DNA from 2 places in the Cellulomonas sp. P1_G12_2 genome. Region 2 is predicted to be linked to the other one. Evidence: riboswitches for the same ligand, from Rfam matches in the RefSeq annotation. Region 2 holds a riboswitch; the other holds the start of a gene.

Region 1 (3,392 bases), on a different contig from region 2:
GGCTGGGCGTGCTGGTCCTGGAGGCGGAGCCGACCGTCGGCGGGGGCGCGCGGACGCTGGACCTCGGGCTGGCCGACGGGATCACCCACGACGTCTGCTCGGCGGTGCACCCGATGGCGTGGGCGTCGCCGTTCTTCCAGGAGTTCGACCTGGCCGCGCGCGGTGTCGAGCTGCTGGTGCCCGAGGTGTCGTACGCCCAGCCGCTGCCGGGTGGCCGTGCGGGGATCGCGTTCCGGGACCTGGAGCGCACGGTCGAGGCGCTCGGGGTCGACGGCCCGACGTGGCGGTCGCTCGTCGGCGGCGCCGCGGACCCGGCGGTGCGCGTGGCGCTCGGGGACAAGCGGTCGGTCCCGATGGTCGACCCGCGGGCCGCGCTGCGCTTCGGGCTCGGCGTGCTCGAGCAGGGCACGCGGGCGTGGGACCGGCGGTTCGTCGACGACGTCGCCCCGGCGCTGCTCACGGGCGTCGCGGCCCACGCGATCTGCCCGCTGCCGTCGTTCGCGGCCGCCGGCACGGCGCTCCTGCTGGCCACGTTGGCGCACGCCGCGGGCGGCTGGCCCCTCCCGCGCGGGGGCTCCGGCGCGCTCGTCGCGGCGCTGCGCCAGGACCTCGAGGCCCACGACGGCACGATCCGCACCGACCACCGGGTGCGCCGGTTCGCCGACCTCCCACCCGCGCACTGCTACGTCTTCGACACCACCCCGCGGACGCTGGTCGACGTGCTGGGCGACCGGCTCCCCACCCGGGCCAGGACCGCGCTGGAGGCGTTCCGGTACGGCAACGCGGCCGCGAAGGTGGACTTCGTCCTCGACGGGCCGGTGCCGTGGACGGTGCCGGAGGTCGGGCTGGCGGGGACCGTGCACGTGGGGGGCACGCGGGCGGAGATGGCGCAGGCGGAGGGCGCGGTCGTCCACGGCGAGCACGCCGACCTGCCGATGACGCTGGTCAGCGACCCGACCGTGGTGGACGGGACCCGGCTGGTCGACGGTCGGCGCCCGCTGTGGACCTACGCGCACGTGCCCGCGGGGTCGGACGTGGACGTGACCGAGGCGGTGACCCGGCACATCGAGCGGTACGCGCCCGGGTTCCGCGACGTCGTCGTCACGTCCCGGTGCACCCCGGCGTCGCGGATGAGCGAGCACAACCAGAACTACGTGGACGGCGACATCTCCGCGGGCGCCGCGAGCATCCGCCAGCTGTTCGCGCGGCCGACCCGGCGGTGGGACCCGTACTCCTCCGGCCGCGACGGCGTGTACCTGTGCTCGGCGTCGACCCCGCCCGGGCCGGGCGTGCACGGCCTCGGCGGCTGGTACGCGGCGAAGCGGGTGCTGCGGGAGTTCGGGATCACCCGGCTACCGAGCGTGGCACCGGAGCTCAGTCGAGCGGGTTCAGGTCCGGCTTCGAGTCCACGCGCGCGGTGAACCGGGCGGTCCCGCGGGTGGCCAGCACGCGGGCCATCGCGACGAGCGCGCCGGTGAGCGCGGCGGCCGCGACGACCTCGGAGAGCCCGGCGTCGCCCTGGTCGTCGGCCTTCGGCGGCTTGTGACCGGTCTTGGCCTTCCACGCCTGCGCGAGCACCTGCTGGACCACGAACGCGGCGGCCAGGGCCGCGCCGGTGCCGATGAGCTTGGCGACGAGGGACTGGGTCTGCTTGTCGTCCACGAGTGAGCCTCCGAGGTGGGTGACGGTCTGGTCACGACCGTAGTCGGGCGCGAGCGTTCGCGCTGCTCCAGACGGCGTAGGATCTCGGGCGAACGACAGGGGAGCGTCGGACCCAACGGTCTGGACGCTGAGAGTGCGGAGAACCGCAGACCCTCGAACCTGATCCGGTTGATACCGGCGTAGGGAGTCGGGCTTCTCAGTCCTCGTGATCGGCCACCCGGCTGATCGCGGCGACCCCCTCCTTTTGCTATCGAGGAGGAGCATCACCCATGGCGAGGATCCACTCGCTCCTTGTTCTCGCCGCTGTCGCGGCTCTGGCCGGCTGCTCGGCCATCGGGTCCGACGAGCCGAGCCCCAGCGCGTCCGGCGGGACCGTCACCCTCGTCACGCACGACTCGTTCGCGCTCTCGGACGGCATCCTCGCCGACTTCGAGGAGCAGACCGGGCTGACCGTCGACGTGGTCCAGCCGGGCGACGGCGGCACGCTGGTCAACCAGCTCGTGCTCACCAAGGACGCACCGCTGGGCGACATCGTGTTCGGCATCGACAACACGTTCGCGTCCCGAGCCGTCGACGAGGGCGTCGTCGCGCCCACGACCACCGACGCCGAGGGCGTGTTCGAGGACGCGCTGGTCCCGATCGACTACGGCGACGTGTGCATCAACGTGGACCACTCCTGGTTCGCCGCGAAGGGACTGGCCGAGCCGGTGACCCTCGAGGACCTGGCCAAGCCGGAGTACAAGGACCTGCTCGTGGTCCCCAACGCGGTGACGTCGTCGCCCGGGCTCGCGTTCCTGCTGGCCACCGTCGGGGCGTTCGGTGCGGACGGCTGGCAGGAATACTGGTCGGCGCTCCGGGACAACGGGGTCAAGGTGGCCGACGGCTGGTCCGACGCCTACTACACGGACTTCTCCGGCGGGGGCGCCGACGGCCCGCGGCCGATCGTCCTGTCCTACGCGTCGTCGCCGCCGTACACCGTGCCCGAGGGTGGGACGGCGCCGACCACCGGTGCGCTGCTGGACACCTGCTTCCGGCAGACCGAGTACGCGGGCGTGCTGGCCGGCGCGGCCAACCCGACGGGTGCGCAGCAGCTGCTCGACTTCCTGCGCACCGACGAGGTCCAGAACGACATCCCGCTGTCCATGTACATGTACCCCGCGAGCCCGACCGCGACGCTCCCCGAGGAGTGGGCGGCATTCGCACCGCTGGCCACCGACCCGTTCGACGTCGACCCGGCCGAGATCACCGAGAACCGTGAGGCGTGGCTGACCGAGTGGTCGGACACGGTGATCGGCTGACCGCGATGACCCTGACGCTCGACCGTCCCGACGCCCCCTCCGCGGTGGGGTCGGGACGGTCGCGCGTCGTCGCGTTCTGGGCGCTGGCGGTCGCGGTGCCGCTCGTGTTCCTCGGGCTGTTCTTCGCGTGGCCCGTGGTCGAGATGATCGCAAAGGGGTTCGTCGTCGACGGGCGCCTGGACCTCAGCGGGTTCGCGGACGTGTTCTCTCGCCCGCGGACCTGGCGGATCATCGGGCTGACGGTCGCGCAGGCGTCCTTGGGGACCCTGCTGTCGGTCGCGCTCGGCGTGCCCGGCGCGTACGTGCTCTACCGGCACACGTTCCGCGGTCGTGCCCTGGTGCGGGCGTTCGTGACCGTGCCGTTCGTCCTGCCGACCGTCGTGGTCGGTGTCGCGTTCCGGTCGCTGCTGGTCAGCGGCGGGCCGCTCGGCT
Region 2 (3,392 bases):
GCACCTGGTCCAGGGCGAGGCGCCACTCGGGGTCGAGCGCGAGCCCGACGTAGGGCAGGGCGAGCAGGTCGGCGTACTGCTGGGCCTGCGTGAGGAAGTCGGTCCGCCCGGGCTGCAGGTCCAGGACGACCGCCATGCCCGCCGCTCCCGCGGCCTCCACCAGGGGACGCAGCTCCTCGACGGACCGCTCCTGCGAGTAGTTGCCGTCGTCCCCGGGTCCGGCCGAGGCGATGGTCGCGATGATCTCGACCATCGGCACCACCGCGTCGGTGGTGAGCGTGCGGTAGGGCGCCGCGGTGCCGTCGGCGCGGGCGAGCGTCGCGGGCACGTCCTGCTCCCCCAGCACGCCGAGCGCCGCGGATCCGGGCGTGCCGTACAGGGCGACGTACTTCTTGCCCGGCACGCCCGGGACCTGCGGGAACACGAGCTGCCCCCCGCCGCCCAGCAGCGCGCCCGTCCGTGCGGCGGCCACCCGCTTTGCCAGCAGGTCGGCCGGGCCGAACGCGGCGCCGACCGCGATCGCGTGGTCCGGCGCGGCGGCGGCGATCGCCTGCACGCCCGGGGTCGTGGCGCGCGGGTCCCCGCCGGGGGTGTCGAGCACCGGGATCCCGACGGCGCGGAGGGTCGCGAACGCCGCGACCGGGTCCACGCCGACCCCGGTGAGCGCGACCGTGGCGGCGACCGCGGTGGGCGGGCGGGTCGTCGGCAGCGACGGGGCGGACGTCGGAGAGGGGGTCGGCGACGCCGACGCCGTCGACGGGGTCCGGGTCGTCGACGGGGTCGGGGTCGGCGACGGGGTCGGTGCCGGAGGTGCTCCCTGCACCACCAGCACGGCCGGCCGAGGAGCCGCGAGCGCTCGCACGGCCGCGGCCTCCTGCCCGGGCGCGACCGGGACCGGCGCCCCGAACCTGGCCCCGGTCGCCGCGCGCAGCGTGGCCGCGTCCGCACCGCTCGGGACAGGGACGACGGCCACCGACCGCGGCGGCGCGAGCGTCACCGCGCCGACCGCGAGCACCGCCTCGGCATCGAGCCGCTCGATCTCCGCGAGCAGTGGCGCGGGGTCCACCGCAGCGGCGGTCAGCAGGACCGGAGCGCCCAGCGCGACCCCTGCCGACGCGGCGGTGAGCTGCGCCGCGACGTCCTCGGCGGGAGCGACGACCACCACGGGCGCGGTCACGAACACGGCACGCGACGCCTCGAGGGCCGCGTCCTGGGCGGTCGCCGCGGGGAGCACCGTGGCGGCCTCCGCCGGCGCGCCGGTCTCAGCGGTGACCGCCGTCGGGGTCGGCGTCGGACTCGGGGTGCTCGACGCCGTCGGGGTGGGCTCGACGCGGGTGCCGTCATCCGTGCAGCCCGTCAGCGCCAGCAGGGCGACCAGCAGCGCAGCGCGTCGTCGGCCTAGCGGCACGGCTCTACCTCCTGGTCGACGGTCGACGGACAGCATAGGAGTGCCCAGCAGTCGGACCGGGGGTTTCCGCTCCCACCGCCGGAGGGCTAGGTTCGGCGTCGACAAGCCCCCGGGGAGCGCAGGAGCGCTGAGAGTGCGGCCGGACACCACGTCCTACCCGCAGACCCGTGGAACCTGATCTGGTTCATGCCAGCGTAGGGAGCAGGGCACTGTCGTCGGCCGCGCGCCGGCGGTCGGCGTCCTCCGGGCCGGTCGCGCTGCGGCGCGCCCTCCTGGTGGACCCGTCGCGACGCGTCGCCGGCGACCTCGTGCGGCTGCCCGGGGGTCCGCCGCGACACCGGAGGACCCGATGAGCACCCTGACCAGCCCCCTCGCCGACCGACGAGCCACCGAGCTCGGAGTCGGTGCTCGCTTCTCGCTGCACCCGCACTGCGACGACTACGTGGAGGTGATCCTCAGCGCGCTCGCCGCCGCCGACGCCTCCCGCGTGACGGTCCGCACCGACGACGTGTCGACCTTCGTGCGTGGCAGCGAGGGCGACGTCATCCGCTACGTGCACGAGGTCCTGGCCGCGGCGGGAGAGACGCGGTGGCACGTCGTCGCCCATCTCCTGCTCTCGCGCGGCTGCCCGGGCGAGGTGGCGTGCGAGCTGCCCGACGACRCCCTGCTGGACCGCGTCCCCGTCCCGGTGCTCGCCCCGACGGGACTGACCGCGAGCGCGCACTGGGCCCTGTACCCGCTGGACGACACCGGCGGCGACCACCTGGCGCACATCATGACTGCCATCGGCACGGCCGGATCGGCGGCCACGACGTCGCCGGAGCATTTCGTCACGCGTCTCGACGGCGACCTGTCCGACGTGCTCACCGCGGTCGCGGCGGGCTGGCTGGAGGCGGCGCGCCACGTCCGGCACGTGGTCACGCACGTCACCGTGTCGATGCACTCGCCGTCGGGCGGTGCCCGGTGAACCGCCGTCGGATCTCCCTGTCCGAGCTGGTCCTCCTGGCCGTCCTCGCGGTGGTGTCCGGGTTCGTCTACTGGGCGCTGGTGCAGGCGTGGATCGCGCTCCAGATCGCGATGGGCCCGTTCGGTGACCTCGCCCAGCACGTGCTCATCGGCGGCTGGATGGCGGCGGCGCCCCTCGCGCTCTACATCGTGCGACGGCCGGGCGTCGGCATCGTCGTGGAGCTGGCGGCCGCGCTGGTCGAGGTCGTGTTCCTCGCCTCCCCGGTGGGCCCGATGCTCCTGGTGGTCGGTCTGGTGCAGGGAGCCGGTGCCGAGCTGGCGTTCACCCTGACGCGGTACCGGCGCTACGACTGGGGCGTCTTCGTGGCCTCGGGAGCGCTCGCCGGTCTGGCCAGCACCGCCCTGGGCATCGTCCGGTTCGGCTGGCTCACGCAGGACTGGTTCGCGTGGCGGCTGGGCCTGCAGGTGGCCAGCGGGATCCTGCTGTGCGGTGTCGCGGCGAAGCTGATCGGCGACGCCCTCGCCCGCACGGGGGTCCTCGACAACACCCCGCTGGGCCGAGCCCGCCGCGAGGCGACGCCGAGCCCGGTGCCCGTCGCGTGATCGAGGTCCGCGGTCTGGGCGTCTCGTTCCCCGGGTCGGCCGCGCCCGTGCTGCGCGGCGTGGACCTCGACGTGCAGCCGGGCGAGCAGGTGCTCGTGCTCGCCGGGTCCGGCGCCGGCAAGAGCACGCTGCTGCGCGTGCTGGCCGGCATCGTGCCGCAGGTGGTCGATGCCTGCGTCACGGGCCGCGTCGTGGTCGCCGGGTTCGACGCGACGACGACCCCGACCGCGGACCTCGCCACCCGGGTGGGCACCCTCACCCAGGACCCGACCGACCAGCTGTGCCTGCCCACGGTGCTCGACGAGGTCGCGTTCGCGCTGGAGAACCGCGGGGTCGACCCGGCGCTGATCGGTCCTGCCGTCCGCCGCACGCTCGCGTCCGTGGGCGCCGCGCACCTGGCGGACCGGCGCACGGC

The links. A riboswitch is a leader RNA that binds a small molecule or an ion and turns the genes downstream of it on or off. The one in region 2 is predicted to bind thiamine pyrophosphate.
Region 1: another riboswitch for thiamine pyrophosphate. It lies ahead of AC1DXT_RS17445 (thiamine ABC transporter substrate-binding protein); the one in region 2 lies ahead of AC1DXT_RS16505 (YkoF family thiamine/hydroxymethylpyrimidine-binding protein).

What each region holds. Positions count from the first base shown of each region.
Region 1 is NZ_JBFUBX010000006.1:108,748-112,139, reverse strand. Features, by position in the region: gene AC1DXT_RS17455 (phytoene desaturase family protein) at 1-1,421, shown strand, start outside; gene AC1DXT_RS17450 (DUF4235 domain-containing protein) at 1,375-1,662, opposite strand; TPP riboswitch at 1,750-1,865, shown strand; gene AC1DXT_RS17445 (thiamine ABC transporter substrate-binding protein) at 1,932-2,960, shown strand; gene AC1DXT_RS17440 (ABC transporter permease) at 2,966-3,392, shown strand, end outside.
Region 2 is NZ_JBFUBX010000005.1:120,014-123,405, reverse strand. Features, by position in the region: gene AC1DXT_RS16510 (hypothetical protein) at 1-1,408, opposite strand, end outside; TPP riboswitch at 1,509-1,626, shown strand; gene AC1DXT_RS16505 (YkoF family thiamine/hydroxymethylpyrimidine-binding protein) at 1,758-2,375, shown strand; gene AC1DXT_RS16500 (ECF transporter S component) at 2,372-2,977, shown strand; gene AC1DXT_RS16495 (ABC transporter ATP-binding protein) at 2,974-3,392, shown strand, end outside.